One region of the Ruania alba genome, then DNA from elsewhere that is predicted to be linked to it. Evidence: predicted binding sites of a transcription regulator. Region 1 holds the regulator's gene; the other holds the start of a gene.
The links. Region 1 encodes HspR, which represses chaperone genes until heat shock. Its sites were predicted from a motif close to AAGTTGAGTCNNNNNGACTCAACTT; they were not measured.

Region 1 (15,551 bases):
AGTCCGACCCCAGCATGTGGGAGGCGATCTACGCCGACCCCTCCATCCCGCTCGAGAAGCCGCTGGTGCGGATGATCATCAAAGACCAGCGGCGCGTCTCCCGGCGCTGGCTCTACCCGGTCGCCCGGATCGTCTCGCGGCTGCTGGTGGCCGTGCTCTCGACCGTGAAGCGCCTGTTCCCCGGGCGTTGGATGTCGCTGCGCACAATGGACGCGCTATGCCTGTGGTTCCTGCGCCGGTTCGTCGCCCCCGATGCCGTGGAACTGTTGATCCGGCACTTCGTGGTGGAGACCAACCTGGTGAACTTCATCATCCGCAACACTCCGGCCGATATCGAACCGGTCACGCTGCGCCCGACGACGCTGGCCGGCCTGGGTGAGAACGCGGTGGTCGAGCACGACATCAACGTCTACGACGTGCTCATCGCGCTGGAGGGCGTGGACGTCGAAGCACCGGACCGTCTGGACTTCTCCCAGCTCGACGTGCCGGAGCTGGACCCGGAGCGCCGGCACCCGCGGCTGATGCGCCTCGACATCCAGACGGCCCTGTGCCTGATGAATATCCCGTTCTGCATCGCGCTCAGCCTGGAGGAGTTCCGGCGCGCGATCCACTCGCTGCGCTTCGACGACTCCTTCCTAGAGATCCTCGCCGTACTCACCAAGGACGAGACGTATCGGCACTGGAAGATGGGCGGGCTGAGCCTGTGGATGGACACGAACGTGGACGTGCCGCAACTGGTCTACCGGCACGCGCTGGTGTGCGAGTACGCGCACGCGCACTTGGTTTCGACCGCCGACGGTGAGTCCTGACCTGGCCACCATCGGGCGAGGACGGACATGGTGCGGCCGTGTCCTGCATAGACACAGCGTCTGACAGCGTGGGGGTTCGCGGCACTGCATCACTGTCGCTAGTCCTCGCAGAGCGAACGCCCTGCCCTGGTGGGGTCGCGTCGTCGCGGATCGGCGATCTTGCAACGCGTACGCGCCCCTTGCGAACGAGTGGAGCCGGTCACGGAATAGATGCCTACTCCCCATAGTTGAGCCGTACAGACTCAAGTTTGGCCGACTCGATTTGATCTTCGGATCGGACCGTCCCACACTTGAGTGCGGAAGACTCAACTAGTCGCTTCCGGCGCACGCCGGAGCGGAAGGAGCAGCAGACACATGGCACGAGCCGTTGGTATTGACCTCGGCACCACGAACTCCGTGGTGACGGTTCTCGAAGGTGGCGAGCCCACCGTCATCGCCAACGCTGAGGGCGCCCGCACGACGCCGTCGGTGGTGGCCTTCTCCAAGACCGGTGAGGTTCTCGTGGGTGAGGTCGCCAAGCGGCAGGCCGTCACCAACGTGGATCGCACCATCACCTCCGTCAAGCGCCACATGGGCACCGACTGGAAGACGGAGATCGACGACAAGACCTATGGTGCGCAGGAGATCTCCGCCCGCGTGCTCGGCAAACTGAAGAAGGACGCCGAGTCCTACCTCGGTGAGTCCGTCACTGACGCTGTCATCACCGTGCCCGCCTACTTCAACGACGCCGAGCGTCAGGCCACCAAGGACGCCGGTCAGGTGGCCGGGCTGAACGTCTCGCGCATCATCAACGAGCCGACCGCCGCCGCTCTCGCCTACGGCCTGGAGAAGGGCAAGGAGGACGAGCTCATCCTGGTCTTCGACCTCGGTGGCGGTACCTTCGACGTCTCCCTGCTCGAGGTGGGCAAGGACGAGGACGACTTCTCCACGATCCAGGTGCGCGCCACCAACGGTGACAACCGCCTCGGTGGTGACGACTGGGACCAGCGCATCGTGGACTGGCTGGTCAAGCAGGTGCAGAACAGCAGCGGTGTGGACCTGTCCAAGGACAAGATCGCCCTGCAGCGTCTGCGTGAGGCTGCCGAGCAGGCCAAGAAGGAACTGTCCTCGGCCACCTCCACCAACATCTCGCTGCAGTACCTGTCGATGAGCGAGAACGGCCCGATCCATCTCGACGAGCGCCTCACCCGCGCCCAGTTCGAGCAGATGACCTCGGACCTGCTGGACCGCACCAAGACCCCGTTCCACAACGTGATCAAGGACGCCGGGATCTCCATCTCCGAGATCGACCACGTCGTGCTCGTGGGTGGCTCCACCCGGATGCCCGCCGTGACCGAGGTCGTCAAGGAGCTCACCGGCGGCAAGGAGCCCAACAAGGGCGTCAACCCGGACGAGGTCGTCGCCGTCGGCGCCGCGCTGCAGGCCGGCGTGCTCCAGGGTGAGCGCACCGACGTGCTGCTGATCGACGTCACCCCGCTCTCCCTCGGCATCGAGACCAAGGGCGGCGTGATGACCAAGCTGATCGAGCGCAACACCGCGATCCCGACCAAGCGCAGCGAGGTGTTCTCCACCGCAGAGGACAACCAGCCCAGCGTGCTGATCCAGGTGTTCCAGGGTGAGCGTGAGTTCGCGCGGGACAACAAGCCGCTCGGCACCTTCGAGCTCACCGGTATCGCCCCGGCCCCCCGGGGGATGCCGCAGGTCGAGGTCACCTTCGACATCGACGCCAACGGCATCGTGCACGTCAACGCCAAGGACCGGGGTACCGGCCAGGAGCAGTCGATGACGATCACCGGCGGATCCGCCCTCGACAAGGACGAGATCGACCGGATGATCAAGGAGGCCGAGGCGCACGCCGCTGAGGACGCCCAGCGCCGCGAGGAGGCCGACACCCGCAACTCGGCGGAGCAGTTCGCCTACTCGACCGAGAAGCTGCTGAACGACAACTCCGAGAAGTTGCCCGAGGACGTCTCCTCCGAGGTGCGCGCCGATGTGGACGCCCTCAAGGCCGCGCTGGAGGGCGAGGACCTGGAGGCCATCAAGGCCGCCCAGACCAAGCTCAGCGAGTCCAGCCAGAAGGTCGGCCAGGCGCTCTACGCCCAGCAGGAGGCGCCTGCTGAGGGCGCGTCTGAGGGTGCAGCGGACACCGGCGCCGAGGGTGACTCGGCCGCGGACGACGAGGACATCGTGGACGCCGAGATCGTGGACGAGGATGAGAAGAAGTGAGCGATTCCGGATCTGACGAGCAGCCGGTCATCCGCGACAAGCGGCGGCTGAACCCGCAGACCGGTGAGCTCCGTACGCCGGAGGAGGTGGCCGCCGCTGAGGAGGCGGCCACCGCCGCCGCCGAGCGTGCCGGCTCCGCGAGCACGTTGCCTGGTCAGGAGTCCGACGGCGGAGCCGCAGAGATCCCCGACGTCGCCCCCGCCGGGGCTGCTGAGGGGGCCGACGGTACTCAGGACCCGCTGGCCGAGGCCCAGGCCCAGGCCGGCGACCTGCAGGACCAGCTCGCCCGCGCCAAGGCGGACCTGTACAACCTCGACCAGCGCTTCAACCAGTTCGTGAAGCGCTCCCGGGCAGAGGCTCAGGCCGAGAAGGGCCGAGGCGTGGAGTCCGTGGTCGAGGCACTCGTCCCGGTGCTCGACGACATCGACGCCGCCCGTGCGCACGGCGGGCTCGAGGGCCCGCTGGCTGCCGTGGCGGAGAAGCTCGAGTCCACGCTGACCACCCGCTTCGAGGTGGAGCGATACGGCGCCGCAGGTGAGGAGTTCGACCCGAACGTGCACGAGGCGCTCATGCACTCGGCGAGCGAGGAGGTCGAGTCCGAGACGGTCTCCCAGGTACTCCAGCCCGGCTACCGGGTGGGCGAGCGTGTGGTGCGTCCGGCCCGCGTGGCGGTGACCGGCCCGCAGTGATGCACGCAACTGCTTCGCTGGGCGGGACCAGCGCGGAGACACGAGGCAAGATGATCGAAGGAGGTGTGGCGCGATGACCGGGCAGGACTGGTTGGAGAAGGATTTCTACGCGACGCTGGGCGTGCCCAAGGACGCCGACGCCGCCGCGATCAAGAAGGCCTACCGCAAGCTGGCCCGCACCTGGCACCCGGACCAGAATCCGGGCGATGCCAAGGCGGAGCAGAAGTTCAAGGAGATCGGCGAGGCCTACGGGGTGCTCTCCGATCCTGAGCAGCGCAAGCAGTACGACGGGCTGCGTGCCATGGCCGGAGGCGGACCCCGGTTCGCCTCCGGTCCGGGTGGCGCCGCTGGTGCCGGTGGGTTCGAGGACCTGTTCGGTGGCATGTTCGGTGGCGCGCCCGGTCAGGCCGGCCCCGGGGGTGCGCGCGTGCGGTACAGCACCGGCGGTGCGCCCGGCGGGATGCCCGGGGGCGGGTTCGAGGACCTGCTCGGCGGGCTGTTCGGCGGCGCTGGGCCGGGCGGACCGGCTGGATTCTCCCGGAACGCCCCCGCCAAGGGGGGCGACATCACGACCTCCGCTTCCTTGCCGTTCCGGTCCGCCGTCGAGGGGGCCACCGTCTCGCTCACCCTGGACGGCTCACGCACCATGACCGTACGAATCCCGGCCGGAGTGCGGGACGGGCAGAAGATCAGGCTCTCCGGGAAGGGGCAGCCGAGCCCCAGTGGCGGCCCGGCCGGTGACCTGATCGTCACGGTGAACGTGGAGCCGCACCCGGTCTTCGCCATGAATGGCAAGAATCTCACCATGACCGTGCCGGTGACCTTCCCGGAGGCGGTGTACGGGGCCACGATCGCGGTACCGACCCTGTCCGGAGACGAGGTGCGCCTCAAAGTTCCGCCAGGGACCCAGTCCGGGACGCGCCTACGAGCCAAGGGTCGTGGCGTGGACACGAAGTCCGGCACCGGCGACCTGATCGTCACCATCGAGGTGGCGGTGCCGCGCAACCTGAGCAAGGCCGCAAGTGAGGCGCTCGCTGCATTTGCCGAGGCCAGTGACGGCACCGATCCTCGCGCCCATCTGGCTGCGTCAGCGAAGGCGTGAGCGCAGATGGCGGCCTATGACGCACCGATCTTCCTGATCTCGATGGCCGCCGAGCGCGCCGGGATGCACCCGCAGACGCTGCGCCAGTACGACCGGCTCGGCCTGGTGGTGCCCCGCCGCGCTCGCGGCCAGGGCCGGCGCTACTCCGAGCGAGACGTTGATGTGCTGCGCGAGGTGCAGCGACTCTCCCAGGAAGAGGGCATCAACCTCGCCGGCATCAAACGGATCCTTGAGCTCGCCTCCGAGAACGAGCGGCTCGAGGTGGAGATTGCCCGCCTGCGCGAGCGCGCGGGCCTCTCCCGCCGGGTGTTCACCGCCGATGCCGCAGGAGATGTCGTGGCGGTGCCCCTGGGCACCCGTCTGCGGCGCGCGGAGCAGTCGAGCGCGCTCGTGGTCTGGCGGCCGCACCGCTGATCCGCGTTGCTCCTCGCTCCCGCGTGGCGAGGTCGCTAGGGTCGGGGCAGCGCCTGTTGGGGCGTGTTGTCTCCTGGAGGTCACTGTGTCCTATTCCCCGCCGCCACCCGGTGGCCCGAACGACCAGAACCAGAACCCGCAGCCGCCCCAGCCCGCAGGGCCGCCGCCGGGTTCCGTGCCGCCGCCGGGCACGCCCTCGTTCGGTGGGGAGTCGGGTCAACAGCCACCGCCGCCGGGCACGCCGTCGTTCGGTGGGGCGTCTGGTCAGCAACCGCCGCCGCCGGGTACCCCCTCCTACGGTGGTGCCTCGGGTCAACAGCCTGGACCACCACCGCAGGCCCCGCCACCTGCCTACGGTCAGCAACCGGGCGGCCCACCCCCTCCGGGAGGGTATGGCCAGCAGCCCGGCTACCCGCAGGCAGGGCCCGGCCAGTACCCACAGCAGCGCGAGGGGAACGGCTTCTTCAGCGCCTTCTTCGACTTCACGTTCTCCCGGTACGTCACGCTGACGTTCGCGAAGGTCATCTTCATCATCGCCCTGATCATCGCGATCCTCTGGTGGCTCGGCCTGATCCTCAGTGGTTTCGGGATGGCCAGCATGGGGTCGGCCATGTCCGCTTACGGCGGCGGTGGAGGCGGCACCGTCATCTTCGGCGTTCTGGCGATCCTGTTCGGATGGATCCCGCCGGCGCTCTTCCTGGTGGCCGTGCGGGTGGGCCTGGAGTTCACCGTTGCCACCATCAAGACCGCGCAGAACACGTCGGTACTCGCCGACCGCGACTGAACATCGCTCGACCGGTAGGTCGGGTGATCATTGCTGGCCGTGCCCGGTCCGCCATGTCAGCCTGTCCCGCCGCCATCTCCGGCGAGCGCAACCCTGTGCGGCTTTCCAGCGAGCATCCGCCGCACAGGGTTGCGCTCGCCTGGGGCAGGGTGGGTTTGCGAGGGGGCAGGTGGCGCTCGCGAGGGTCAGAAGGTCCAGGGGGAGCCGTAGGTGTGCACCAGCTCGGCGATCTGGTCCCGGTCGAGCACCACGCGGTCGGGCAGGTGTCGGGTGGCCACGTCCAGCTGGGCGGCGTCTTCCAGCTCCAGGGTCCGCTCGACGGCGGTCCGCACGTCTTCTCCGGCCACCAGTGATCCGTGGTTGCCCAGCAGGGCAGCGCGGAACGGCAGGTCCAGGGCGGCCACGTGCTCAGCCTGGGCCGGGTTCCCTGGTGCGGCATAGGGCACCAGGGGAACCTGCCCGAGCCGCATCACCGGGTACGGGGTGAGCGGGGCGAGTGCGTTTGTCGCAGAATCCGGCGGCAGGCAGGCCAGAGCCACGCAGGCGGGGGAGTGCAGGTGCACCACGCAGGTGGTGGATGCCTCGCGCCGGTACATCGCCAGGTGCAGCGGCACCTCCTTGGACGGTCGCGGCCCGCCGACGTGCTCGCCCCACGTGTCGGCGTCCAGGGAGATGCGGGACATCTTCTCGGGGTCGAGCCTGCCGAGGCGCACCCCGCTCGGGCTGATCCACATCTCGGCGCCGATGCGCACGCTCGCGTTGCCGGAGGATCCCGGGCTCAAACCGGCCTCCGTGAGTTCGATCCCGGCGGAGGCAAGCTCGCGGGCCGGCGTTGTCCCGAGGTTCATCACAGCGCCTCCCAGGCATCGACGAAGAGAGTGGGTGTGCCGAAGTTGCCCGACTTGAGCACCAGGTTCAGATCAGTGCCGTCGCGATCGACCCCGTGCGCCCATGCCAACCCGGGGCCGAGCGGCGCGCCGAGGGTGAGTGCGGGCACGCCGAGTGCGGTCGCCACGGCACCGGAGGTCTCTCCGCCGGCGAGCACAAGCTGGCGTGCGCCGTCAGCGGTGAAAGCTACGGCACAGCGCGCCAGGGCCTCCTCCACCAGCGCCGCGGCGCCTGGATCGTCCTCGACGTCGGTCAGGTCCCCGACCGCGTACACGAGCACCGGCCGGTCGGGCTCGGACTGCCAGCACTCCCTCGCCCAGGCACGCAGCCACTCCACCTCGCCGGTCAGGTCCGCACGCAGGGCGTCCAGGTTCAGGCGCTGGTGCGGCAGGTGCGCCCGAGCCTCGGCCACCTGTCCACGGGTGGCCGCTGAGGCGCTGCCGGCCAGCACGGCACGACGCCCTGGCACCGCGGGGATGGCCGTGGGCTGCTCCGCCCGCCGTGCCAGACCCGCGGCCAGGCCGGACCCGCCGGAGACGAGTGAGTCCTCTTCGGTGGCGGCGGCGATCGTTGTGAGGTCTTCCTCGGTGAGTGCATCGACCACGGCGTACCGGACGTCGTCGGCGCCCAGGCGGTCCAGCTCGGACCGCACCGCGCCCGCACCGGCCTGCACGGTGGCCCAGGGCACCAGACCCACAGGGCGGGCGGTCTGCGGCTCGAGCAGGGTGGGCAGGTGCGACCTGGTCATCGGGGTGAGTGGGTGGTGCCGCATCGGGCTGTGCTCGAGCAGCTGCTCGCCCACGAACAGGTGCCCCTGATAGACGGTGCGGCCAGCCGCGGGGAACGCCGGCACCACCACGACGGCGCCCCTCGCCTGACCGGTGGAGTCGCCCTCGCCGAGGGCGTCCAGGACCGGGCCGATGTTCCCGGTCGGGGTGGAGTCGAAGGTGGAGCAGTACTTGCTGTAGAGCTGGGCGGCGCCGAGGCCCCGCAGGATCGTGGCAGCGCGGCGGGTCACGTCGACGGCCTCGGCGACCGGGGCGGTGCGGATCTTCAGTGCGATGACCACTGCGTCGTGATCGGCGAGGCCGTCCAGGTCGGTCGCGTTCTCGGGCAGTCCGAGCACGACGGCGGTGCGCAGCCCCCGGGAGCGCCAGGCGGCCGCGAGATCAGTCGCGCCGGTGAAGTCGTCGGCGATTCCGCCGTAGGTCACCATGAGTCTCCCTGGATGAGTGCGTCCTCCTGGGAACGATGCCACATCCGTGCTCCTGCGTCGAGGTCGCCCCGGGCGGCGCGCCCAGTGCCATGATCGGTGCATGGATGTGCGTGCCTGGCTGCGATCGTTGCCCACCTTCGAGCGCGACCAGGTCGCCGGCCTCGACGTTGCCGGGGCGCCGGCCGACCCGACCACCCTTCACCTGCGTTGGATCGAGGAGGCGGCCGCCGCAGGCGTCCCCGCCCCGCACGCCGTCACTCTGGCCACCGCCGACCGGCAGGGTGCGGTGAGCGCGCGCACCCTGATCCTCAAGGACATCACCGAGGGGTCCTGGGTGATCGCCACCAGCGCCGAGAGCCCGAAGGCTCGCGACCTCACCGAGAACCCGCAGGCAGCTCTCGCCTCCTTCTGGTCTGCCCTCGGCCGCCAGGTTCGCGTGACCGGCTCGGTCAGCGACCTCGGCGACGAGGCAGCGGCGGCCGACTACCTGGCCCGGCCCGCCGGGTCCCGCGCGGCCGCCCGCACCGGGCACCAGAGCGACCCGCTCGACTCGCTGGAGACCTACGACCACGCCTACGCGGAGGCGCTCACCGCCGTCGAGAATCACCCCGACCAAGCGCCGGACACCTGGCGTTGCTATGCCGTCGAGGCCCATACCGTGGAGTTCTGGGCCGCGCTCGCCGAAGGCGGGCAGGTCCGCCTGCGCTACACCCGCTGCGAGGGCGGATGGGAGAAGGGACTGGTGTGGCCATGACACCGATCGATCCGGCCGGCAACCACCTGCTGGCCGCGGCGGAGGCCGAGCAGGCCCTGGACCGGACGATCGCCGCGCTCGCCGGGCTCACTCCCGAGCAGGTCGGCCAGGCGTGCCCATTGCCCGGCTGGACTCGCGGGCACCTGCTGGCGCACGTGGACGTGGTCGGGCAGGCGCTCGTGCGGCAGGTCGAGGCCGCGGCCAGGAGGCGGCAGGTGCCCTTCATCGACGGCGGACAGGCGGCTCTGCAGGAGGCGGTGGAAGCGGGCGCGCAACGCACCCAGGCCGAGCACCTGACGGCGTTGCGCACCTTGCGCGACCGGCATCACGCGAGCTGGCCCGACGCCGAGGACTCCCTCTGGGAGGAACCCGTCACCTTCCGTGGCGGGGCCGTGGCCGACGTGGCGCTGGCGTGGTGGCGCGAGACCTGTGTGCACCTGGTCGACCTGGATGCCGGCGCACGGGCCGAGGAGGAGTGGTCGCCGGCCCTGGCCGAGCACCTGATCGACTTCCTCTCCGTGCGCCTTCCCGACGGGCCGGAGTTCGTGCTCGACGTGCCGCAGGAGCGGTTCAGCTACACGGTGGCCGGCGACGGGGACGCACCCGTGCTGATCTCCGGGTCCCTGGTCTCGCTGACCGCATGGCTGGCCGGGCGAGAACTCACCGAACCGCCGGTCGCCACCCAGGGGGAGGACCCGGTCGAGCTTCCCGAGCTCGGCCCGTGGCCTTCTGCCCTGCCATCGGCTTGACCGATCGCCTGGTCATCTGGCTGGGTGGTTCGCGGCACGGGATGTCAGGCGCGGTCGAGCGTCGTCGACTCGCGGATGACCAGAGTGGACGGCGCGACCGGCGGTATCTCCACCGAGGTGTCTCCCAGCTCCCGGAGCAGGGCCGCCGCAGCCGCGGCGCCGATGGCGTGCAGATCCTGGGCGACGGTGGTGATGGTGGGGTAGACCCACTCTCCCATCGGGAGGTTGTCGTATCCGACCACCGCGACGTCCTCCGGAACGCGGAAGCCTAGGCGCTGAGCCTCGCCGGCACCTGCGATGGCCATGGTGTCGTTCCCGTACACGATCACCGTCGGGCGTTCCGGGACCGCCAAAGCCTCCCTGGTCGCTCGCCGGGCGTCCTTCGCGTCGAACGCGGCTGAGACTACGCGCGGGAGCGGTCCGCCTGCATCCTCGAGCGCCCGTGCGAACGCCTCGCGCCGACGCAACGTGTGCACGAGGTCTTCCGGGCCGCCGACGTAGAGGATGCGTCGATGGCCAGCCTGAACCAGGTGCTGGGCGAGATCGCGCATCCCGGCCATCGCATCACTGACCAGGATGTGCTCCACGCGATCGTCCTGCCAGGGCTCGCCAATCAGCACGAACGGCGCGCCGAGTTCGCGGAGCAGTTCGAACCGGGCATCGCGGATCCGCGACTCGGTCAGGATGAACCCGTCCACGCGTCGGTCCCGGGTGAGCTGGCGATAGGTCTCACTCTCGGCGCTCTGGGCGGTGCTCAGCAGGTGCAGCTGGAGGCCGTAGCGGCGCGGTGCCAGCACCGACTCCGCCCCGGCGATCAGCACGGCGAAGAAGGCGTCCGCGGCGAGCAGGTCTGGACCTCGGGAGATCACCAGACCCACGGAGCGTGACCGGCTGCCTCGAAGTGTGCTGGCCGCCGGTGAGGGGGACCAGTCCAAGGTGGCGGCCGCCGCCAGGATCTTCTTCCGAGTGCCTGGCGCAAGGCCCTCTTGCCCGTTCATCGCCTTGGATACGGCCGATCGGGAGACACCGGCCAGCGCAGCGACGTCGTGGATCGTGGTCCGTCGTTGGCTGGCCATGGAATCAATCTAGCAGTCCAGGCGCCTACGAGAACGTTCCACTGAACCTCTTGCATTCGCTGTCACAGTTGAGGTAGAACGTTCCCGTAACCATTTCGACGGAGAGACATCCATGAATCGCAACGCTGCGAAGCTGCACGTGAACGGTGACCCGCAGACCTGGATCGGCGTGAACTACTGGTCGCGTGCCGGAGGGCCGCGGATGTGGCGCGACTACGATCGCGAGATCGTCCTGGAGGAGTTGACGAGCCTGCGTGATCACGGGATGACCGTGACCCGGAGCTTTTTCTACTGGCCGGACTTCATGCCCACGCCGGACACCCTCGACGAGGAGATGCTGGCGCGCTACCAGCACTTCCTGGACCTGCATGAGCAGTTGGGGATGTCAACGATCCCCACCTTCCTGGTGGGCCACATGTCGGGTCAGAACTGGGACCCGGCCTGGCGCGGAGGCCGCGACATATTCGGTGATGTCTGGTTCGTGGCGCGGCAGGCATGGTACGTCCGAGAGCTGACGGCCAGGTTCGCCGAGCACCCGGCCGTGGCCGCGTGGTTGCTCACCAACGAGATCCCGATCTATGGCGACTGGAAGTCCCGCGGGATCGGGACGCTCGACGCTGAGCAGGTTCGCAGTTGGGCCCAGATCCTCATCGACGCGGTGCGCGCCGGTGGTGGCCACCAGCCCGTCTCCGTCGGTGACGGCGCCTGGGGCGTGGAGATCACCGGGCGCGACAACGGCTTCCGCGTCCGGGAGATGGCCGAGCTCTCCGACTTCCTCGGCCCGCACGTCTACCGGATGGAGACCGATCAGGTGCGGCAGAACCTGGGCGCGGCCTTCATCTGCGAGCTGCTCGACATCGACGGACGGCCCGTGGTGATGGAGGAGTTCGGCCTCACCAGCGACTACGTGAGCGAGGAGCACGCGGGGCACTACTACCGCCAGATCCTGCACCACACCCTGTTGGCGGGTGCCGCCGGCTGGCTCGCCTGGAACAACACCGACTACGACGCCCTCGAGAACGTCGAACCGTACTCACACCACCCGTTCGAGATGCACTTCGGGCTGTTCGACTCGTCGGGTCGCCCCAAGCCCCAAGCGCTCGAGATGCGTGACTTCGCCCGTTCGGTGGAGCACCTCGGACTCGCCCGCACCTCTCGCCCGGACTCCGACATCGCTCTCGTGGTCTCGTCCTTCCTGGAGGCCCAGTACCCGTTCACCCAACCCGAGGACGCCACCACGGTGTTCGACGTCTGCCGGCAGGCCTACGTGGCCGCCCGGGAGGCCGACCTGGCCGTTGGGGTAGCCCGCGAGGCCGACGGACTCCCCACGGACTGCGGTCTCTATCTGCTCCCGTCGGCGAAGCAGCTCACCGCACCCACCTGGTCGACATTGCGTGCGCTGGCCCGAGACGGTGCCACGGTCTACTGCTCCTACTTCCAGGGAGCGCACCCCACCCAGCGAGGCTCCTGGTGGCCGAACGTCGATCAGACGTTCGGCGTCCGCCGGCAGTCGCGCTACGGGATCCCCGAACCGATCACCGACGACGAGCTCCGCCTGGTCTTCCTGCGTGACTTCGGCGGGATCGCGGCCGGGGAGGAGCTCACCTTCGCTGTGGCCGGGAACGTCCACTCCCGCGCCTTCCTCCCGGTGGAACCGGACGGTGCCGAGGTGATCGCCGAGGACGCCCATGGACGGCCCGCACTCCTGCGGCACCGCACTGGCACCGGGGCGATGGTGCTCAGCACCTACCCCCTCGAATACATGGCGGCCGAGACGCCCTTCGTGAACCCGGAACCCACCTGGCGCCTCTACGCGGCTCTGGCCGCCGAGAGCGGGACCCGCCCGGCCGTGCGCGTGGACGATCCCCGCGTCATCGTCGGCGAGCTCGATCACGAGGACGGCCGTCGGCTCACCTGGTTCCTCAGCCAGTCCGAGGACGAGCTCACCGTGCACCCCGAGGTGGACGGCGCCGAGTTGTACGACTCCTCGGCCCCCGTCACGGAGCTGCGGCTACCCCCGTACGGCGTCCAGATCCTGGAGCGCCGACCCAGCATGAGCACCGGCACCCCGCCGGTGCTTACCTCGACCGCTACGCCGTAGCGGTTGCTCCCCCGATGAAATCCCTTCCCGTGCAAGGAGGCACATCATGAAACACACGAAGATCGCAGCGGCCGCAGTGGCGGCCGCCTTGATGATCCCGCTCGCCGCGTGCAACGACGCAGAACCGAACGAGAACGAGCTCGTGGTCCAGACCGTCTGGACGCGCGGCACCAACGAGGGCGACGCCCTGCAGCGCGTCTTCGACCAGTTCACCGAGGAGACCGGCGTTTCCGTGCGCTGGCTCGACACCGGTGAGTCCATGTCCGACGTGTACGAGACCTCGGTCGCGGCCGGCAACCAGGCCGACATCGTGATCGGGAACTACGTGGAGAAGGTGGTCGACTGGGTCTCCAACGGTGCTGTCGTGCCGGCCGAGGACTACCTCACCGAGTGGGGCCTGGACGAGACGATCCGGCCGGAGGCCGTGGAGGAGTGGCGGGACAGCTCGGGCGAGCTGGTGGGTCTGCCGTACTCGGGATTCACCTGGCCGGTCTGGTACAACACCGACCTGCTCGCCGAGGCGGGCGTGGAGGAGATCCCGACCACCACGGACGAGCTGATTACCGCTGCCGGACAGCTGCGGGATGCCGGGATCGCACCGATGACGATCGGCGGCAACGACTGGTCCGGCCAGAAGCTGTTCCTGCAGATCGTCCAGGCCTACGCCGAACCCGAGGTGGCGCGCGAGGTGTTCAGCAACGGCGGATTCTGCGAGAACGCGGAGATCTTCCGAGGGGTGGAGCTCTTCACCGAGCTGCGCGACGCCGGCGTCTTCATCGACGACGCCCAGGGGTACTCCGCCGACGCGATGAACACCGAGTACTACACCGGGAACGCAGCCATCATGTCCGCCGGTTCCTGGGCGTTCGGAGATCTCCCCGAGGAGATTGGGTCGGCTACCACGCTCAGCGGATTCCCGAACCCCGAGGGCGGCGCCTACACACAGCCGACCGCCATGCAGGGTTCCACCGGGAGTGGTGTGATGGTGAGCGAGAACGGCGCCGAGAAGATCGAGCTGGTTGAGCAGTTCGTCCAGCTGCTCTATGCACCGGAGTCTGTGGAGGACTTCGTTAGTTCCGCCAATATGGTGCCCGCGTCGACGAACGCCGAGGACGCCGAGGTCACCGACCCGATGCTGCAGCAGGCGGTGTCGGAGCTCGACGACCGGGTCGAGTTCGCCGTCATGCCGGACACGGCCGTGCCGGGAGCGGTTGCTGACCCGATGATCCGGGCCACCTCTCTGGCATACAGCCCGGACTACGACGCCGATGCCGTCTGCGCCGAGATCGACGCCGCCTACGCGACCGTCGGATGACTGGATCGGCCCAGGGGATGAGCCGGGCTGAGCACGCTCAGCCCGGCTCGGACCTCGACTCAGAAGGGACGACGATGACTGCATCGACCACCCCGCGCACCAGTCCGGTGCGCGGGGGTGCTCGGCGCGACGGGCTGCGCCGCCGGCATCGCACCGAGAACGGTGTGGTCGCCGCCTTCGCTGCACCGTCCGTGGCGTGGTACGTGGTCTTCACCATCGGTCCGATGGTGGCGATCTTCGTGATCAGCGTACTGTCCTGGCGCGGGCTGCTCGCCGAGCCGTCCTGGGCCGGACTGGCGAACTTCCGCACCGTACTGACCGATACGGTCTTTCACACCGCGGTGCGGAACACCGCCGTCCAGGTCGGCTTGGTGCTGCCGCTGATGATCCCACCAGCGTTCATGCTGGGCTATTACCTGACGCTCAAGCCGACGGGCCACCGGGTGCTGCGCGTGGTGCTGTTCACACCGGCCCTCATCTCACTCTCAGCGATGGGGACGGTCTTCTACGCGATCTTCCAGCCCACCGGCATGGTCAACATCACGCTTGAGGCGATCGGGTTGGGCTCCCTCGCAACACCGTGGTTGGCCAACCCTGACACGGCGCTGTTCACGATCATCGCCGTCTCTCTCTGGTCCGGGATCGGGTACACGGCGGTGCTGTTCTCGGCACGTCTGGCGTCGGTGTCGCCCGAGATCTACGAGGCGGCCGAGCTCGACGGCTGCGGGCACTGGAAGCGGATGTGGCGGATCGCCTACCCGGTGATCAAGGACTACTTCGGGGTCCTGACGATGCTGCAGTTCCTCTGGAACGCGTTCGCCTCGGCCGGTGTGGTCCTGCTGCTGACCAATGGCGGACCGGGGAGTTCGTCGACGACGTTGTCCTTCCTGGTCTACGAGAAGGCCTTCGTCCAGTCGCAGGTCGGATACAGCCAGGCAGTCGGCGTGATCCTCTTCGCTGTGGGTGTGTTCAGTCTCCTCGGCATCCGACGCCTGTTCCGGCAGAACTACTAGGAGTTCGAGATGGCAATCCACACAAGCCCGAACCGACCCCGCCTGGCGCGGGGCGGGGCCCGACGATCAACCCGCGGGCTCGCGCTGCTGCCGGCGCACGTCCTCACCTGGGCGTATGCGCTGCTGCTGGTCATCCCGCTCTACTACCTGCTCGTCTCAGCCTTCAAACCCAACCTGGAGATCTTCGCCAACCCGTTCGCCCTCCCGGAGTCGTTCGGCTTCAGCAACTTCGTCGCGGCGTGGTCGCGTGCTCAGCTCGGTACCGCACTGTCGAACTCGCTCCTCATCACCGGATCGTCCCTCGTGCTCAGTCTGGCCCTGGCGATCCCCGCCGCATACGGTCTGGCCCGTGCGCGAGGACGCCTCGGCACTGCGATCGAGCGTCTGTTCAGCCTGGGCTTCCTGATCCCCGGGT
Region 2 (15,551 bases), 370 kb from region 1:
ATCGGCTCGGGCTGGGTCGATCTGGCCAGTGGGTTCCACCACACCCAGTTCGACAACCTCCGCATCGAGCAGGTCGAGTCCTATCTGCCCTACTACGGGGGGTACCTCGACAACCTCGAGATGACCGATTTGAGCGACCCGCCGGCCACCCAGCTGGCCTACTCCGGCAGTTGGAACCACGCCGTCAGCGGCAGCATGTACGAGTACCAGCGCTCCACTTCCCGCACGTCTGAGGCGGGTGCGAGCGTGGCGTACACCTTCACAGGGTCCGGACTGGACGTGCTGGGCGTCAACGACGGGTCGGCGCGCCTGAAGGTGCGCGTGGACGGTGAGCTCGTCGAGCCCGCTGCCCGCACGCAGGCCAGTGGTCAGTTCGAGCAGTCGTACGTGCTGCGCGGGCTCGCCCACGGTGAGCACACCGTGAGCCTGGAGATCCTCTCCGGTTCGTTGAATGTGGATGCCATCGCAGTTCACGACGGCGTCCCTTCCGTCCCCGCGGACGTCACCGAACTGGCCGAGGTGCTGGCCGAGGCCGAGCAGATCGAGCGGACGGACGACTTCACCGACGCCGGCTGGGAGGCCCTGCAGAACACCATCGCCGCCGCACGGTCGGCGGTAGCCGACCCGGCCGGCTACGGTCTGGGCGCTGAGGGTGCCGCGCAGCTGGCGGATCGGCTGCGTGCCGGGTTCGCCCCACTGTGGGACCAGATCGTCTCGGTCTCCGACGTCCGGGTGGCCACCCTGGTGGACATGCAGCCAGAGCTGCCCGATACCGTGACCGTCGAGCTCACAGACGAGAGCACCCGTGAGATTGCGGTCGAGTGGCCCACGGACGTGGACGTCAGTGAGGCGTGGGCGAGCGTCACGGTGGCCGGCCAGTACGGGGGTACGACCATCCCCGCATACGTGGAGGTGATCCCCTCCGGTGTGGTGGCCTTCGCCGACATCAACGGCACCGAGGGCGGATCGCTGGGCTACACCTCACCGACGTATGAGGCGATCGCCGGAGCGGCCGAGCTGGTCAACCCCACCCCGGACCAGCCGTTCGACGGCAGCTGGGGCCACGCCGGGCAGAACGGTGCAGGTTCCGAGGAGGTGCACGTCAAGGGCATCGTGCCCGGTGACTACAGCAAGTTGACCACCACCGGGATGTACACCTCGAACGCTGAGGGCTCCGAGCTGTCGTACACGTTCACCCTGCCTGCCGGGGAGTACGAGCTGGCGGCCGGGAGCCACTCGTGGTGGCCGGATTGGGCCCGTACCTCCGATGTGGTGCTCAGCTACGACGGCGAGGACCACCTGGTCGACTCGGTGACCCTGGACCAGGGGTCGCCCAGTGCCCTGCTGACCTACGCCGTCGAGCTCGAAGCGGATGGGCCACTGACGCTGACCCTGCGCAACACCAGCAGCCAGTCCCCGATGCTGAGCTGGGTGGGTGTGGCCCGCGCCGAGCCGACCCTGACCGGGCTCGAGGTGACCAGTCCGCCGGATCGGCTCACCTACGTCCAGGGTGAAGAACTCGACCTGACCGGGATGGAGGTGAAGGCTGACTATTCCGACGGTTCGCAAGCCGCGGTCGATCACACCGACCTGACCGTGACCGGCTACGACCCGGACACCCTCGGCACCCAGACCGTCCAACTCGCCTACACCGACGGCGAGACCGAGACCACGGCGACGTTCACGGTCGAGGTGGTGGCCGCCGTCACCGGGATTGAGATCACCTCCACACCGGACGACACGCGGTATCGCACCGGAGACGAGCTGGACCTGACCGGACTGGAGGTCCGGGTGGACCACGAGGACGGGACGAGCGTGATCGTCGGCCCGGACGACGTGCAGGTGTCCGGCTACGACGCGGACCGGCACCCGGGACCGCAGACCGTCACCGTTCACTACCAATCGGTCGCCGGATCCGGTGAAGACACCTTCCGGATCCTGATGGCAGCCGCCGGGGGTGGACGCCCGGACTGGACCTGACACTCCACGGGCACCACGGAGTACCGCCAGCCGGCTCGGGAGGGTCTTGGCTGGCGGTACTCCCGTGTCGTCTCAGAGGTGGTCGAGCCGGCGCAGCAGCGCTCCTTCGCGCAGTGCCCACGGGCAGATCTCGATGCGTTCCACCTCGAGCGCGCGGAGCGTCTCCACGGCCACCACAGCTCCGGCGACGATCTGGTAGGTCCGCTCCGGGGTGATCCCGGGCAGCTCCATCCGTTGCTCGGCCGGGATCTTCGCCAACCGCGGCACCCAGTCCTCGAGCTGGCTGGTACTGAGCTGCCAGCGCTGGTCCGGCCCCATCCCGTCCACCGCCATCCCGGCGAGCCGGGCGAGGGACCGGAACGTCTTCGAGGTGGCCACCACATGGTCGGGGGCCGAGCGTGCGCTCACCCTGGCCACGAGTGGTTTGAGCTGGCCCCTGACGGCGGAGCGGAGCGCCTTGAGCTCCTTCTTCTTCGGGGATCGTTCTCCAGGTAGGCGCGGGTGAGGCGGCCGGCGCCGAGCGGGACCGACTCGGCCACGTCCGGGATCTCGTCGATGCCGGCGGCGATCTCCAGCGATCCACCGCCGATGTCGAGAACGAGCAGGTGGCCGGCGCCCCACCCGAACCAGCGCCGGGCGGCGAGGAAGGTGAGCTCGGCCTCCTCGGCACCGGAGAGCACCTGCAGGTCACCATCCAGGCGGGAGCGGATCTCGTCCAGGATCTGCTCGCCGTTGGTGGCCTCGCGGATCGCTGAGGTGACGATCACCAGCGTCTCGTCCACCTTGTGGGTGCGGGTGATCTCGGTGAGCGCATCGACGGCCTCGAGCAGTGCCTTGTGCCCCTCACCGGAGATCTCACCGTCATCGGAGAGATAGCGCATCAGCCGCATCGAGACGCGCTCGTCCACCTCCGGGATCGGGCGGGCACCGCGCACGACGTCGAAGACGAGCAGGTGGATGGTGTTCGAGCCGATGTCGAGAACGCCAAGTCGCATCCGGTCATCGTACGGATGCCCGCGTCGGCGCGCCGGTCGATGGCCGCATCGGCCTGCGGGGCAGGTCGAGAGTACGCCGTGCTCCGGGCTTGGTGGCCTCGTGCCGAACACGGCGGGCATGCTTCCATCTGTATCGTAGGTGACCTTCTATTTGTATCGTAGACGGCCTTCTACTTGTAGCGTAGATTCCTCGCGCCGAGTACGATTGCGCAGGTGACCTACATGCGCCGAACACTGGATACCGTCCTGGACGACAGGATGACCTACGAGGCTGCGATCGCGATCGATGGCCCGAAAGGCGTCGGCAAGACCGCGACTGCAGTGCGGCGAGCGGCGAAGACGTGGCGAATCGACAACGAGGCTGAGCGAGCGATCCTCCAAGCCGACCCCACGTTCCGCGATGCACCGTCCGGCACTCTGCTCATCGACGAGTGGCAGCACTACCCCGCCATCTGGGACTCGGTGCGACGCCAGGTCGACGATGGAGCCAAACCTGGTCGATTTCTGCTGACAGGGAGCGCCACGCCGCTGCCCGGGTCTGGAACTCACTCCGGAGCAGGCAGGATCGCGTCGGTGCGGATGCGTCCGATGGCGCTGTATGAGCGCCGGCATGCCGAACCCACTGTGAGCCTGTCTGCGCTGCTCAGCGGCACACCGGGTCAGATCACGGGAACGTCGGCCCTCTCAGCCGGGGACTACTACGAGGCCATCGTGAAGAGCGGTCTGCCCGGCATCTTCGAGCTTTCCGAGTCGCGTGCTGCTCGCCGCCTCGAGGACTACCTTCGGCGCGTCATCGACAGGGACATGGCAGAGCAGGGATACGCCGTCCGAAGGCCGGAGACCCTGCGACGCTGGATGTCCGCCTATGCCGCAGCCACATCGACGACGACGTCCTACGCCACCATGCTCGACACGACGACCGCCGGTGACGGCAGTCAGCCCGCACGCAGTACGACCATTGCCTATCGGGATCGACTGAGTCAGCTCTGGCTACTCGATCCTGTTCCCGCTTGGCAGCCTCGCCTGAACAATCCATTCAAGTGGCTGCAGCATGCCAGCAAGCACCAGCTCGCTGACCCCGCGCTTGCAGCCAGACTTCTCGGCCTGAACTCCACCGCATTGGGCTCGTCGCACGGCGCGGCCATGGCGGGCCCACTGTTCGAAGCGCTCGCCACGCTGACGGTACGTGTCGCCGCGGAGGCAGCCGATGCGAGAGTGGGGCATCTGCGAACGAAGAACGGAGACCACGAGGTCGACCTCGTGGTCGAAGGCTTCGATGGGGAGGTGATCGGTGTCGAGGTCAAGCTCGCAGCGCACATCGATGACAGGCAGGTGCGTCATCTGACCTGGCTCCGGGATCAGCTGGGCGACCGCGTGGTGGATCTCGTCGTGCTCTACTCCGGCACGGAGGCGTACCGCCGCCGCGATGGCATCGCCGTCGTTCCACTCGCACTGCTGGGCGAGTGACCCCGGTTCGCCTAGAGATCCACAACCCGAAGCCAGCCTTTCGGCCGATGCGCACGGGCCGCCGTCGGGAGCATGCTCGAGGGACCACCTACCCGCCGGAGCAACAGATGCCCAGGACACCGTTCGTCCCACCACGCCCGATCGTGACCACCGCGTGGAAGGTGCACCGTGCGATTGCCCGCCGCGGGCCGGGCCGCGGTCTGTGGGAACCGGGGCAGCGCAACGCGTGGGGCGCTCTCTCCCTGACCACGCTCGGGCGCCGGTCCGGTCAGGAGCGCACCGTGATCCTCGGCTACCTGCCCGACGGCGACCGCTGGCACACGCTGGCCATGAACGGCTGGGGCGAGGGTCACCCAGGCTGGTGGCTGAACCTGCGGGCCCGGCCACAAGCCACGGTCACTCTGCCCGAGGGATCGACCCACGCCGTCCTCGCCCACCGCGCCGAGGGCGATGAGCACCAGCGGCTCTGGGGCGCATGGGTCGCACTGGAGCCGGGGATCGTCCAGCTTGCTGCGGGCCGCCGCACACCCACGGAGGTCGTGGTCCTGGCTCCGGTGCGATGACGAGACTCCCGCACTGACAGCGGTCCGTGCTCGTCCGGCGGGAACGACCGACGTTCGACAATTTCGGCCCGGCCCGTATTATCGTGAGTACACGGACGGAACAGAAAGGCCCTGATGCTGGCGATCGACGGCGGCACTCCAGTGCGAGCCGACCCCCTCCCGTCACCCATGACGGCCGCCGGGCGAACCATCGGCGCCGAGGAAGAGCAGGCGGTGCTGCGGGTGCTGCGCAGCGGCATGCTCTCCGGCGTCTGGGGCACCGAAGTGGCCGCGCTCACCCGGGAGTTCGCCGAACTGATCGGCACCGAGCACGCGGTGGCGTGCAGCAGCGGCACGGCAGCCCTGCACCTGGCCGTCGCAGCGGTGGATCCCGCCCCCGGCGAGGAGATCATCGTCCCGCCGATCTCGGACATGGGCACCGTTTTCCCGGTGATCGCCCAGAATGCCGTGCCCGTGTTCGCGGACGTGGACCCGGCCACCGGCTGCCTGGACCCGGCGGCGGTGCAACGCGCGATCACCCCACGCACCCGGGCGATCATCGCGGTGCACCTGTTCGGCAAGCCGGCACCCGTGCACGAGCTGCGCCGGATCGCCGACGACGCGGGGGTGCTGCTGATCGAGGACTGCGCCCAGGCCTACCTGGCACCGGTAGGCGACCAGCTCGTGGGCAGTGTTGGTCATATCGGCTGCTTCAGCCTGCAGCAGTACAAACACATCACGGCCGGTGACGGCGGACTGGTCACCACCGACGACCCGGCACTCGCCCGGGCGATGCGTCTGTTCGCCGACAAGGGCTGGCCACGCGACACCGGTGAACGCACCTACCTCTCCTTCGCACTGAACTACCGGATGACCGAGTTGGTGGCCGCAGTAGCCCGCGCCCAGCTGCGCAAGCTCCCGGAGGTGGTGCACCGCCGTCGGGAGGGCGCGGCGCACCTGGCGGAACTGCTCGCCGGCTCCCCCGGCCCGGCCCTGCCCACCGATACCGGCGACCACGTCTACTGGTACCTCCCGCTGCTGCTGGAGGGCCTCGACGCCGCGGGCTTGCGGCGGTATGCCGCAGCCCTGACTGCTGAGGGCGTGCCCAGCCTGGCGGGCTATCTCGCGCGCCCGTTGTATGCCGAGCCGGCGGTGCGCGACTCGGCGGCCTACGGCGGCAGTGGCTTCCCCACGCGCGGGGTCGGCGACTACGCCGACGGGTTGTGCCCGGCCGCCGAGGAACTCATCGAGCGCCGGCTGGTCGTCATCCCGTGGAACGAGAACTTCTCGGATGCCGATATCGGCGACATCGCCACCGCGATCACTCGGGTGCACCAGGAGGTGGCGCGGTGATCGCCGATTGTGATCTGTTGATCGGGCGGGAAATCATCTCGGGCATGCGGCAGTCGCCGGACCAGCTGGCCGACCGTCTCACCCAGGCGCCCATTGACGGCGGAGCGGTCGCCTCACTGCGTGCGTTGCAGTTCGACGTGCGCACCGGTAACGACGAGGCGGCGGTTGCCGCCCAGCGGTATGGCTGGTGGCCGGTGTACGGGATCGATCTGCGTGACCCGCTGGGGGCCGAGCAGGAGATGGATCGGGCCGCCGATCAGGGGGTGCGTCTGTTGCGGCTCGCGCCGGGCAGGCAGCAGATTGCTGGGACGGCGCCGCGGCTGCGGATTCTCGTGCGACGTGCCACGGAGCTGGGGATGACGCTGCTGGTGGAGGGCTCCACCGTCGATGTCGGTGCGGCCATGCTGGGCCTCGGTGCCTCGGTGGTGTTCCTGGACCAGCACTTCTACGACCTCGGGGAGTTCATCTTGCTGGCCCGGGACGAACCGGGGTTTCACCTGAGCACGCGGCTGCTCGGCAGTCCGGGAGCCTGGGAGTTGCTCCTCGAGCATGCCGGGCCGGAGCGGCTGCTGCTGGGGACCCGGGCGGGCTGGTTCGAGGAGTACGCGGTCCTGGACCAGCTCGAGGCCAGTCCGCTCACACCCGAGGAGCGTGAGTTGGTCGTAGGCGGGAACCTGCGCCGGCTGGCCGGGAGGTCGTCGTGATCGTGGACGTGCACGGCCATCTCGGACCGTGGTTCTTCTTCCCGTGCGAGGGCACCGCGGCGGAGAACCTGCGGGTGATGGACACCTACGGTATCGACGTCCAGCTGGTCTCCTCGGTCGAGGCGGTCACCTACGATCCAGTGGCCGGGAACGCGGCTCTGGCCCAGGCCATCAGTGACGAACCACGGCTGCGGGGGCTGTTCGTGATCGACCCGCGCGATCTCGGCGCCGCCGAGCGGCAGCTCGACGATCTGCGCGAACTGTTCGTCGGCGCCAAGATCCACACCCACTACTCGGCCACTCCGGCAGGGTCACCGGCGATGGCCGACGCCCTGCGCCTGTGCGCCGACGCCGGCCTACCCGCCCTGGTGCACACCTGGGGAACCGAGATCCTCGACCTCGCCGACACGGTTGCCTCCGTGCCGGGGGCACGAGCGATCGCCGGGCACATGGGCGGTCCGGCCTGGCGGTTGGCCCCGGAGGCTGTTGCACGCACCGACCGGCTCTGGCTCGAACCGTGCTACTCGCGGCCCGACGCCGGACGCGTGCGGTGGGTCCTGGACCGGATCGACCCGCGGCGAATGCTGTTCGGCACCGACGCCACCCTGATCGACCCGGCCCTCGCCTTCGGCGCGATGCGGGCGGCACGGCTGAGCGCCGACGAGGAACGCCTGGTGATGTCGGCGAACGCGATCGACCTGTTCGGTCTCGATCCGGGCTGAAGCCCGGCAGTATCGACGGGTCTGACGCACGCACTGCCCCATCTGGCAGCAGTGCGCTCAGGCCCGTCGATTCTCTACGGTGCGACGTTCTCAACCTCGCGGGGGCAGGCTTCTCAGCACCCTCCCGCCGCCGTCGAGTAATCGCCGAGGCGAGGGCGAGCGCGCCGAAGGCGGCAATCCCCCCGATCGCCACGAGCACCGGCCCGGCCGGCAGCCCGAGGATCTCCCGCATCCGGGTCTCGTAGCGCACCGGCTGGTAGTCCGCGGCACCGGCAGCAGGACCAAAGGTGAAGTCAGAGACGATCTCACTACCCGGGTTGTAGAACCACTGGTCGAAGACGGTGAGATAGGCACCGTCGCCGGCGAGCGCCGCGAGGGTGGGATCGGAGACCTCACCCGGGTCGAGCGGGCCGGCAAAACTCAGTTCCCCGGTGATGGAGTCCCAGCTCGGGTCGGTGCGCTGCACCTGCTGCTCGGCGATCACATAGGTGCGCACGAACTGGTCGGCGGTGGCCGCCGCCGAGATGCGCATCGGGTACAGCATCGTGGAGGAGTCGAACGTCAGGTGCAGCGGTTCGATGGCGCCGGAGAGACTCTCAGCCTCCGACGTCAACCGGACGGCCACGTAGTGCCAGCCCTCGGCCACGTACGGCAGCAGGGCCTCCGCCACCGCGTCCCCCATCACATAGTCGTGCTCGTCGAGCCAGTCGGCGAGGCCGTCAGCGTCGCTGGCCGAGAGCACACTCACCTCGAGCGGGCCGAGATTGACGGTGGACATCACCTCCACCGGGCCGGATCCGGTGGCCCCGTCCGTTGCGCTGCCGGCACCGCCGCTGCTCTCGGGCCACCACGAGTACCGGACCTCAGTACGGGGCTCGATCATCTCCTCGAGACTGTCGAACACCGCGGGGTCGGCGAGCTGCACGTCGGCCGGGGCGGGGGTGGGAATCAGGAGAGCCGCGTCGTCGGCCTCGGTCAGCATGTCCAGCTGGAGCAGGATCTCCTCGGTGCTGCCGTCCCACGCGACCACCGCAACCTCACGGTTCACGGCCAGGTCATGCTCGTCGGATGCCAGAGCAGCGCCACAGGCGCAGGCCTGCGCCGGCTCCGGGACCAGCACCACGGCCCCGGTGAGCGCCAGGCTCGCAACTGCCAACGCGGCCACGCGACGACGTAGCCGAGCAGCGCGCGCACGGAATCCGGGGGAAGTCATGACAGCAACGCTATGGGAGCCGATCGGCCCAACCCCGCGCTGTGTCCGTATCGATATCGTTGCCTCACCGATCGTGATCGTTCCGTTGTCACACCTGCACAGATCCTGCACAGGCCGTTCCGGAACATCTACCGATCTATACCCTCCGGGGGTACTATAGGACTGAGGAACACGACGAGCGCGCCGGGCCGCGGCGGCACCGAAGGAGCAGGTCATGACGGAACAGGTGATCGAAGTCGGCGAGGCGCCGCACGGGTACGTCCCGGAGAAGGATGCCTACCTGAAGCGGCTCCGTCGAGTCGAGGGCCAGGTCCGCGGGATCGCACGGATGGTGGAGAACGACACGTACTGCATCGACGTACTCACCCAGATCTCCGCCGTCACCAAAGCGCTGCAGGCCGTTGGCGTGGGCCTGATGGAGGACCACCTCGCGCACTGCGTGGTCGATGCTGCCCGCCGCTCCCCCGAAGAGGGAGCGGAGAAGGTGGCCGAGGCCAGCGCCGCGATCGCGCGCCTCGTGCGCTCCTGACCGGACGGAGAGATTCTCATGGACACACTGACCACCACGATCGAGGTCACCGGGATGACGTGCGGTCACTGCGTCGCGCAGGTCACCGAACAGGTACGCGCGGTCGAGGGGGTCAAGGACGTCAGCGTCGAGCTGCACGAGGGTGAGGCGTCTCCGGTCACTGTCATCTCGGACGCACCCGTGAACGAGCAGTCCCTGCGCGATGCCGTCGACGCGGCCGGCTACCAGGTCACCGCGATCCACTGACCGAGCACAGCACGACGCCCGGGCAAGGAACTCCTCACCCGGGCGTCGTCGTGCGTCAGGCCGCGTCGGTCTGACCCGACTCCACCTGCGGCGTTTCCTCCGCCGCCTGCACGGCGATCTTGCGCGGCTTGGCCCGCTCGGCCACCGGGATCCGCAGGGTCAGCACGCCATGGGCGTAGCTGGCGCTGATCTCGTCAGTACTCAGGCCGTCGCCGAGGGTGAGCTGACGGCGATAGGAACCGGACGGACGCTCCTGCGCCAGCCATCGACCACCCTCGGGCTGGGCCACGACGCGCTCGGCCTGCACGGTGAGGACGTTGCCGTCCACGTCCAGGTCGATCGAGTCCGGGGCCACGCCCGGCAGGTCCACGTCGACGACGAACTCGTCGCCCGAGCGGTACAGGTCCATCGGCATCCAGCGCGGCCCGCGGGCGTTGCTGCGGCGGTCGAAGTCGCGGAAGGGGTCGAACATGAGAGTCATCGCTTCCTCCAGTGATCGTGGTCGGTTGGCAGCCGGTTCCGCGCCTGCTGGCGCGTCCCGGTATGCCTGTCTCAACGCCGACGGCGTCCCCCCTGTTCCAAAGTTGAGTCACCTTCGCTCAAGGCGAACGAGGAGGCTGGTGACCACCCCGTGGGAAGCGTTATCCACCCGCTCCGATCTTTGGCAGAATCGACGACCATGGTTGCGACGACGCCCACCCACGACATCCACACCTTCAACGACAATGGCGCCTGGTGCTGGTTCCAGGACGAGCGCGCCCTCATCGACCCCGCAACGAACACGCTGATGATCGGCTCGGTGGCGGCCGCTGAGGGGCCGGGCGGCGACGAGCGATCGGGCAACATCGAGCTCGCCGTGACCGATCTTGCCTCCGGCAGCACCGAGATCGTCGTGCTGCACGAGCAGCTCGAGGTCGACGACCACAACGACCCTGCCCTGTGGATCCGCCCGGACGGTCGATACCTGGCGATGTACACCAAGCACAAGACCGACGACCAGCAGCGCTGGCGCATCTCCACCCGTCCGCACGACGCCACACAGTGGGGTCCCGAGCACACCTTCGACTGGACCGAGCTGACCGGCGGACGCGGCGCCACCTACTCGAACCTGCACTACCTGGCCGACGAGGACCGCCTGTATGCCTTCGTCCGGGCGATCAACGACGACCCCTCCATCCTGATCTCCGACGACCACGGCGAGACCTTCCGCTACGGCGGCAAGCTGTTCACTCGCCCGAAGATCGGCTACGTCAACGGCTACACCCGATACGCCTCCAACGGGACCGATCGCATCGACCTCATCACCACCGATCATCACCCTCGCAACTACGACAACTCGATCTACCACGGCTATATCCGCGGTGGATCCCTGCACCGCAGTGAGGGCACCGTCGTGGACAGCTCAGTCCTGGATCCGGAGGCGCCGTCGCAGGTGGAGCTGACCACCGTGCTGGCCACGGGCACCGTGCTGACCGACTCCCCGCTCACGCACGCCTGGACCACCGATATTCGCCAGGGGAAAGACAGCCAGTCCGGTCAGATCGCGGCGGTGCTCACCGCACGGGCGAACGACGAACCGGAGAACAGCAACTTCTCCGACCACCGGTTCGTCTATGCCCGGCACGACGGCGCAGCCTGGCAGGTCTTCCCGCTCGCCAAGGCGGGGGCGAACCTGCTCCCGCACGAGGAGGACTACACCGGCCTGGCCTCGATCGACCCCTACGACCTGGACTCGCTCTACCTGTCCGCACCCATCGACCCGCGCGACGGGGCCGAGCTGGCACACCACGAGATCTTCCACGGGCGCACGTCCGACGGCGGAGCCACCTGGGAGTGGACGCCGATCACCGAGGACTCAGGCGCGGACAACCTGCGTCCGATCGTGGTGCCAGGCGATCCGACCACCCTCGCCGTCACCTGGTTCCGTGGCTCGATGACGGCGTCGCAGCACTATGACTGCCGGGTGGTCGGGATCGTCAGTCAGCGACCTTGACGGTGAGCAGCTCGTCAGTCTCGGCGAACTCCCGATCGATGTTGTGGTTGCGCAGGTAGGTCGCGTTGCTCACCACGATGGCCACGATCAGGCAGCCGAGGAAGCCGGGCAGGAGCTCGTAGATCCCGGTGCCCAGGAAGCCCCAGGTGAAGACGATGACGGCGCCGGTGGCCATCCCGGCGAGGGCACCCCAGTGGGTGAGGTTGCGCCAGAACAGGCTGAGCAGCACGATCGGCCCGAACGCCGATCCGAACCCGGCCCAGGCGAACGAGACAAGTCCGAGGATGGTGTTGTTCGGCACGATCGCCATCAGCGCCGCCACGACGGCCACGGCCAGGACGCAGGCGCGGCCCAGCACCGTCAGGTGCTTGGGCGAGGGCGCTGTCCGGCGGAACACCTTGTAGAGGTCTTCCACGAGGGCGGAGGAGCACACGACGAGCTGACTGGAGATCGTGCTCATGATGGCGGCGAGCACCGCGGCGAGCACGAAACCGGCCACGATCGGGTGCAGCAAGAGCTGAGCCATGACGAGCACCACGGTCTCGGGGTTGTCCAGACTGGTGCCCGTCTGCTCGAAGTAGGCCAGACCCACCAAACCGCAGATCACCGCGCCGATCATCGACAACCCCATCCAGGTCATCCCGATGCGGCGGGCCGAGGTCGCCGCCTGCGGGCTGGGCAGGGCCATGAACCGCACGATGATGTGAGGCTGTCCGAAGTATCCGAGACCCCAGGCGAGCGAGGAGATGACGCCGATGATGACGCCACCGGTGACGGCCGCCCCGCCGAAGATCTCCAGGTGCTGGGGACCGGCCTCGGCGAGTGCTGGGCCGATCTCGGCGAATCCTCCGAGGCTGACCACGGCGAGGGCCGGAACGACGAGCAGCGCCGTCATCATCATCAGGCCCTGAGCCACATCAGTCAGCGATGCACCCAGGAACCCGCCGAACAGCGTGTAGCTCAACGTCACCACGGCCACGAGCGCGAGACCGAGGTGGTAGTTCGAGCCAAAGGAGCTCTCGAAGAACACCCCTCCGGCCACCATGCCGGAATTGATGTAGAGGGTGAAGAACACCAGGATAATCACGCTGGAGACGATGCGCAGCAGACGTGAGGAATCCTTCAGGCGGTTCTCCAGGAAGCTCGGGATCGTGATCGAGTTGTTCGAGACCTCCGTGTAGGCCCGCAGTCGCGGTGCGACGAACTTCCAGTTCAGGTACGCGCCAATGGTCAGGCCTACGGCGATCCAGGCGTCGATCAGGCCGGAGACATAGATGGCGCCCGGCAGACCCATGACGAGCCAGCCGGACATGTCCGATGCGCCGGCACTCAGCGCGGCCGCCCAAGGCGGCAGGTTGCGCCCGGCGAGCATGTAATCCTCGTGGTCCTTCGTGTTGCGTGCGGCGAAGACCCCGATGGCAATCATGCCGGCGAAATAGATGGTGAGTGCGATGTACAAATACGTCTGATCGGACATCGTCGTCCTTTCTCGATTGTTGTGAGACTACGCGCTCCGCGCAGTCACCGCCGGAATGTCGTAGCGACGGATGGTGCCGAAGCGATGAGCGGTGACGGATACCGCCTGCTCCTTCAGGAACGTCAGGAGCTCGATCCGACCCGCGGCGACGACCTCGTGGGTGTACAGCGCCACGGCTGGCGATCCCTGGGTGAGGGCAGCCAGCTCGGCGGCGGAACCGCCGATCAGGCGGACCCTCCCGCCTGTCTCGGCGAGGCGATGGGCTCGCGCGGCCCACGCTGCGCCGTCCTCGATGTGCAGGTCGGCGACGGTTGCCACGTAGTCAGCGAGCCGACGCGGCAGCGCACCGGCGACGCTGACCGTGAGAGCAGCGCCGGCTCGTGCCCCAGCTGCCACCACGCGGATCAGCGCCACGTCTCGTTCACCCTCGAAGCGCACAGTGACCTCGTCCGGGTGGTAGCGGAAGGCGTTGTGCTCACTGTCGAGCCCGGTGGCGTCGCGCACGATGCCGAACTCGCCGGCCCAGGCCGCCTCGTCGGTGGCGAGAGCGCCCGCGAGCCAGTCACGATCGGCGCCCGGGAGGTCGTGGGCAGCGTGTATAGCGCGGCGGCTGACAGTGTCGTCGCTGTCGGTTGCCCCGGAGACGGACACCGGAGCGTCGGTCCAGGTGCCGAACCCGGTGAGGTAGTTCGGTCCTCCTGCCTTCGTGCCGGCGCCGACCGAGGCCTTCTTCCAGCCGCCGAACGGCTGGCGCTGCACGATCGCACCGGTGATGCCGCGGTTGACGTAGAGGTTGCCGGCCTCGACGCTCGCCATCCAGGTGGCGATCTCTGCCTCATCGAGGGAGTGCAGGCCGCTGGTGAGGCCGTACTCGATGCGGTTGACCAGCTCGATGGCCTCGGTGAGCGTGTCCGCCGTCATGATGCCCAGGACCGGGCCGAAGTACTCGGTGAGATGGAACTGCGACCCCGGCCGGACGCCGTCACGGATCCCTGGGCGCCACAGCGTGCCGGCCTCGTCGAGCTGTTCCGGCTCCACGAGCCAGCTCTGCCCCGGCTCGAGCGTGGTGAGCGCGTCCAGCAGCTTTCCCTCGGCCGGGCCGATGATCGGGCCGATCTGGGTCTGCTCGTCCCAGGGCTGCCCCACCGGCATCGACGTGACCGCATCGACGAGCTGGCGGCGGAACCGGTCGGACGTGGCCGCCGATCCCACGAGGATGACCAGCGAGGCGGCCGAGCACTTCTGCCCGGCGTGGCCGAAAGCCGAGGTGGCGACGTCACGCGCGGCGAGGTCGAAGTCGGCGCTCGGGGTGACGATGAGAGCATTCTTGCCGCTCGTCTCCGCCAGCAACGGCAGGTCGGAGCGGATCTCGCGGAACCGCTCCGCAGTCTCATACCCACCGGTGAGGATCACCCGGTCGACCGACTCGTGGCCGATCAGCTGGGTGCCGAGCTCACCTTCGGAGAGCTGGACGTGGCGCAGCACCTCGCGCGGGACGCCCGCTTCCCACAGCGCCTCCACCATCACCGCACCCGAGCGCCGCGCCTGCGGGGCCGGTTTGATGATCACGGAGGATCCGGCCGCGAGCGCCGCCAGCGTGGAGCCGGCGGGAATGGCGACCGGGAAGTTCCATGGGGGCGTGACGACGGTCAGCCGGTCAGGGGTGAAGCTCGCCCCGTCCACGTGGTCCAGCTCGCGGCCACGCTCGGCGTAGTAGTGGGCGAAGTCGATGGCCTCGCTGACCTCAGGGTCGCCCTGGGCGAGCACCTTGCCGCACTCGGCGCCCATCACCTCGAGCAGGTCGGCACGGCGGGCCTGCAGCACCTCGCCGGCGCGGTGCAGGATCTCGGCGCGGCGGTCCGCCCCGAGGTCTCGCCAGGCCCCATTGGCGGCGACGGCACCGTCGATGACCTCCTGCAGCTGGGCAAGGGTGTCGATCTGGGACGCGTCGACGGTGTCGAGACCGAGCGTGCTGCCGGCCATCTGAGCGCGGATCCGATCCCCCCACGCCCGGTTCGCCGCGATGGCGGGGTCGGTGTCCGGGGTGTTCTGGAAACCCTGCAGCCGTGCTGGTGGTTGCGGCCGGCTGCGGTCCTGGTTGCGGTGGGGCTCAGGGACCTCGGTGGGGATCGTGGCGATGGAGTCGAGGAAGCGCTGCTTCTCCCGGTCGAACAGGGCAGCGGTGTTCAGGTCGAACACGGCCGACATGAAGTTCTCGGTCGAGGCGCCCTCTTCGAGGCGGCGGACCAGATAGGCGATGGCGACGTCGAACTCGCTCGGGTGCACCACCGGGGTGTAGAGCAGCAGAGCGCCCACGTCCTCGCGGACCG

Region 2: a site for HspR is predicted at 10,333-10,357, ahead of BLU77_RS12980 (Hsp20/alpha crystallin family protein). Genes of this name have one in related genera too.

What each region holds. Positions count from the first base shown of each region.
Region 1 covers NZ_FNTX01000002.1:165,837-181,387, reverse strand. The annotation lists gene BLU77_RS11340 (DUF6999 family protein) at 1-809, shown strand, start outside; gene dnaK (molecular chaperone DnaK) at 1,164-3,035, shown strand; gene BLU77_RS11330 (nucleotide exchange factor GrpE) at 3,032-3,724, shown strand; gene BLU77_RS11325 (DnaJ C-terminal domain-containing protein) at 3,798-4,826, shown strand; gene BLU77_RS11320 (heat shock protein transcriptional repressor HspR) at 4,833-5,240, shown strand; gene BLU77_RS11315 (DUF4282 domain-containing protein) at 5,326-6,024, shown strand; gene BLU77_RS11310 (class II aldolase/adducin family protein) at 6,210-6,872, opposite strand; gene otnK (3-oxo-tetronate kinase) at 6,872-8,125, opposite strand; gene BLU77_RS11300 (pyridoxine/pyridoxamine 5'-phosphate oxidase) at 8,229-8,882, shown strand; gene BLU77_RS11295 (maleylpyruvate isomerase family mycothiol-dependent enzyme) at 8,879-9,631, shown strand; gene BLU77_RS11290 (LacI family DNA-binding transcriptional regulator) at 9,676-10,707, opposite strand; gene BLU77_RS11285 (glycoside hydrolase 5 family protein) at 10,820-12,808, shown strand; gene BLU77_RS11280 (ABC transporter substrate-binding protein) at 12,855-14,123, shown strand; gene BLU77_RS11275 (carbohydrate ABC transporter permease) at 14,198-15,136, shown strand; gene BLU77_RS11270 (carbohydrate ABC transporter permease) at 15,146-15,551, shown strand, end outside.
Region 2 covers NZ_FNTX01000002.1:532,874-548,424, forward strand. The annotation lists gene BLU77_RS12930 (bacterial Ig-like domain-containing protein) at 1-1,980, shown strand, start outside; partial or broken gene BLU77_RS23230 (Ppx/GppA family phosphatase) at 2,053-3,095, opposite strand; gene BLU77_RS12940 (ATP-binding protein) at 3,198-4,442, shown strand; gene BLU77_RS12945 (nitroreductase/quinone reductase family protein) at 4,550-5,005, shown strand; gene BLU77_RS12950 (DegT/DnrJ/EryC1/StrS family aminotransferase) at 5,120-6,337, shown strand; gene BLU77_RS12955 (amidohydrolase family protein) at 6,382-7,041, shown strand; gene BLU77_RS12960 (amidohydrolase family protein) at 7,038-7,763, shown strand; partial or broken gene BLU77_RS23235 (DUF2330 domain-containing protein) at 8,107-9,192, opposite strand; gene BLU77_RS12970 (metal-sensitive transcriptional regulator) at 9,191-9,505, shown strand; gene BLU77_RS12975 (heavy-metal-associated domain-containing protein) at 9,524-9,751, shown strand; gene BLU77_RS12980 (Hsp20/alpha crystallin family protein) at 9,807-10,232, opposite strand; gene BLU77_RS12985 (BNR-4 repeat-containing protein) at 10,431-11,744, shown strand; gene putP (sodium/proline symporter PutP) at 11,728-13,221, opposite strand; gene BLU77_RS12995 (bifunctional proline dehydrogenase/L-glutamate gamma-semialdehyde dehydrogenase) at 13,249-15,551, opposite strand, start outside.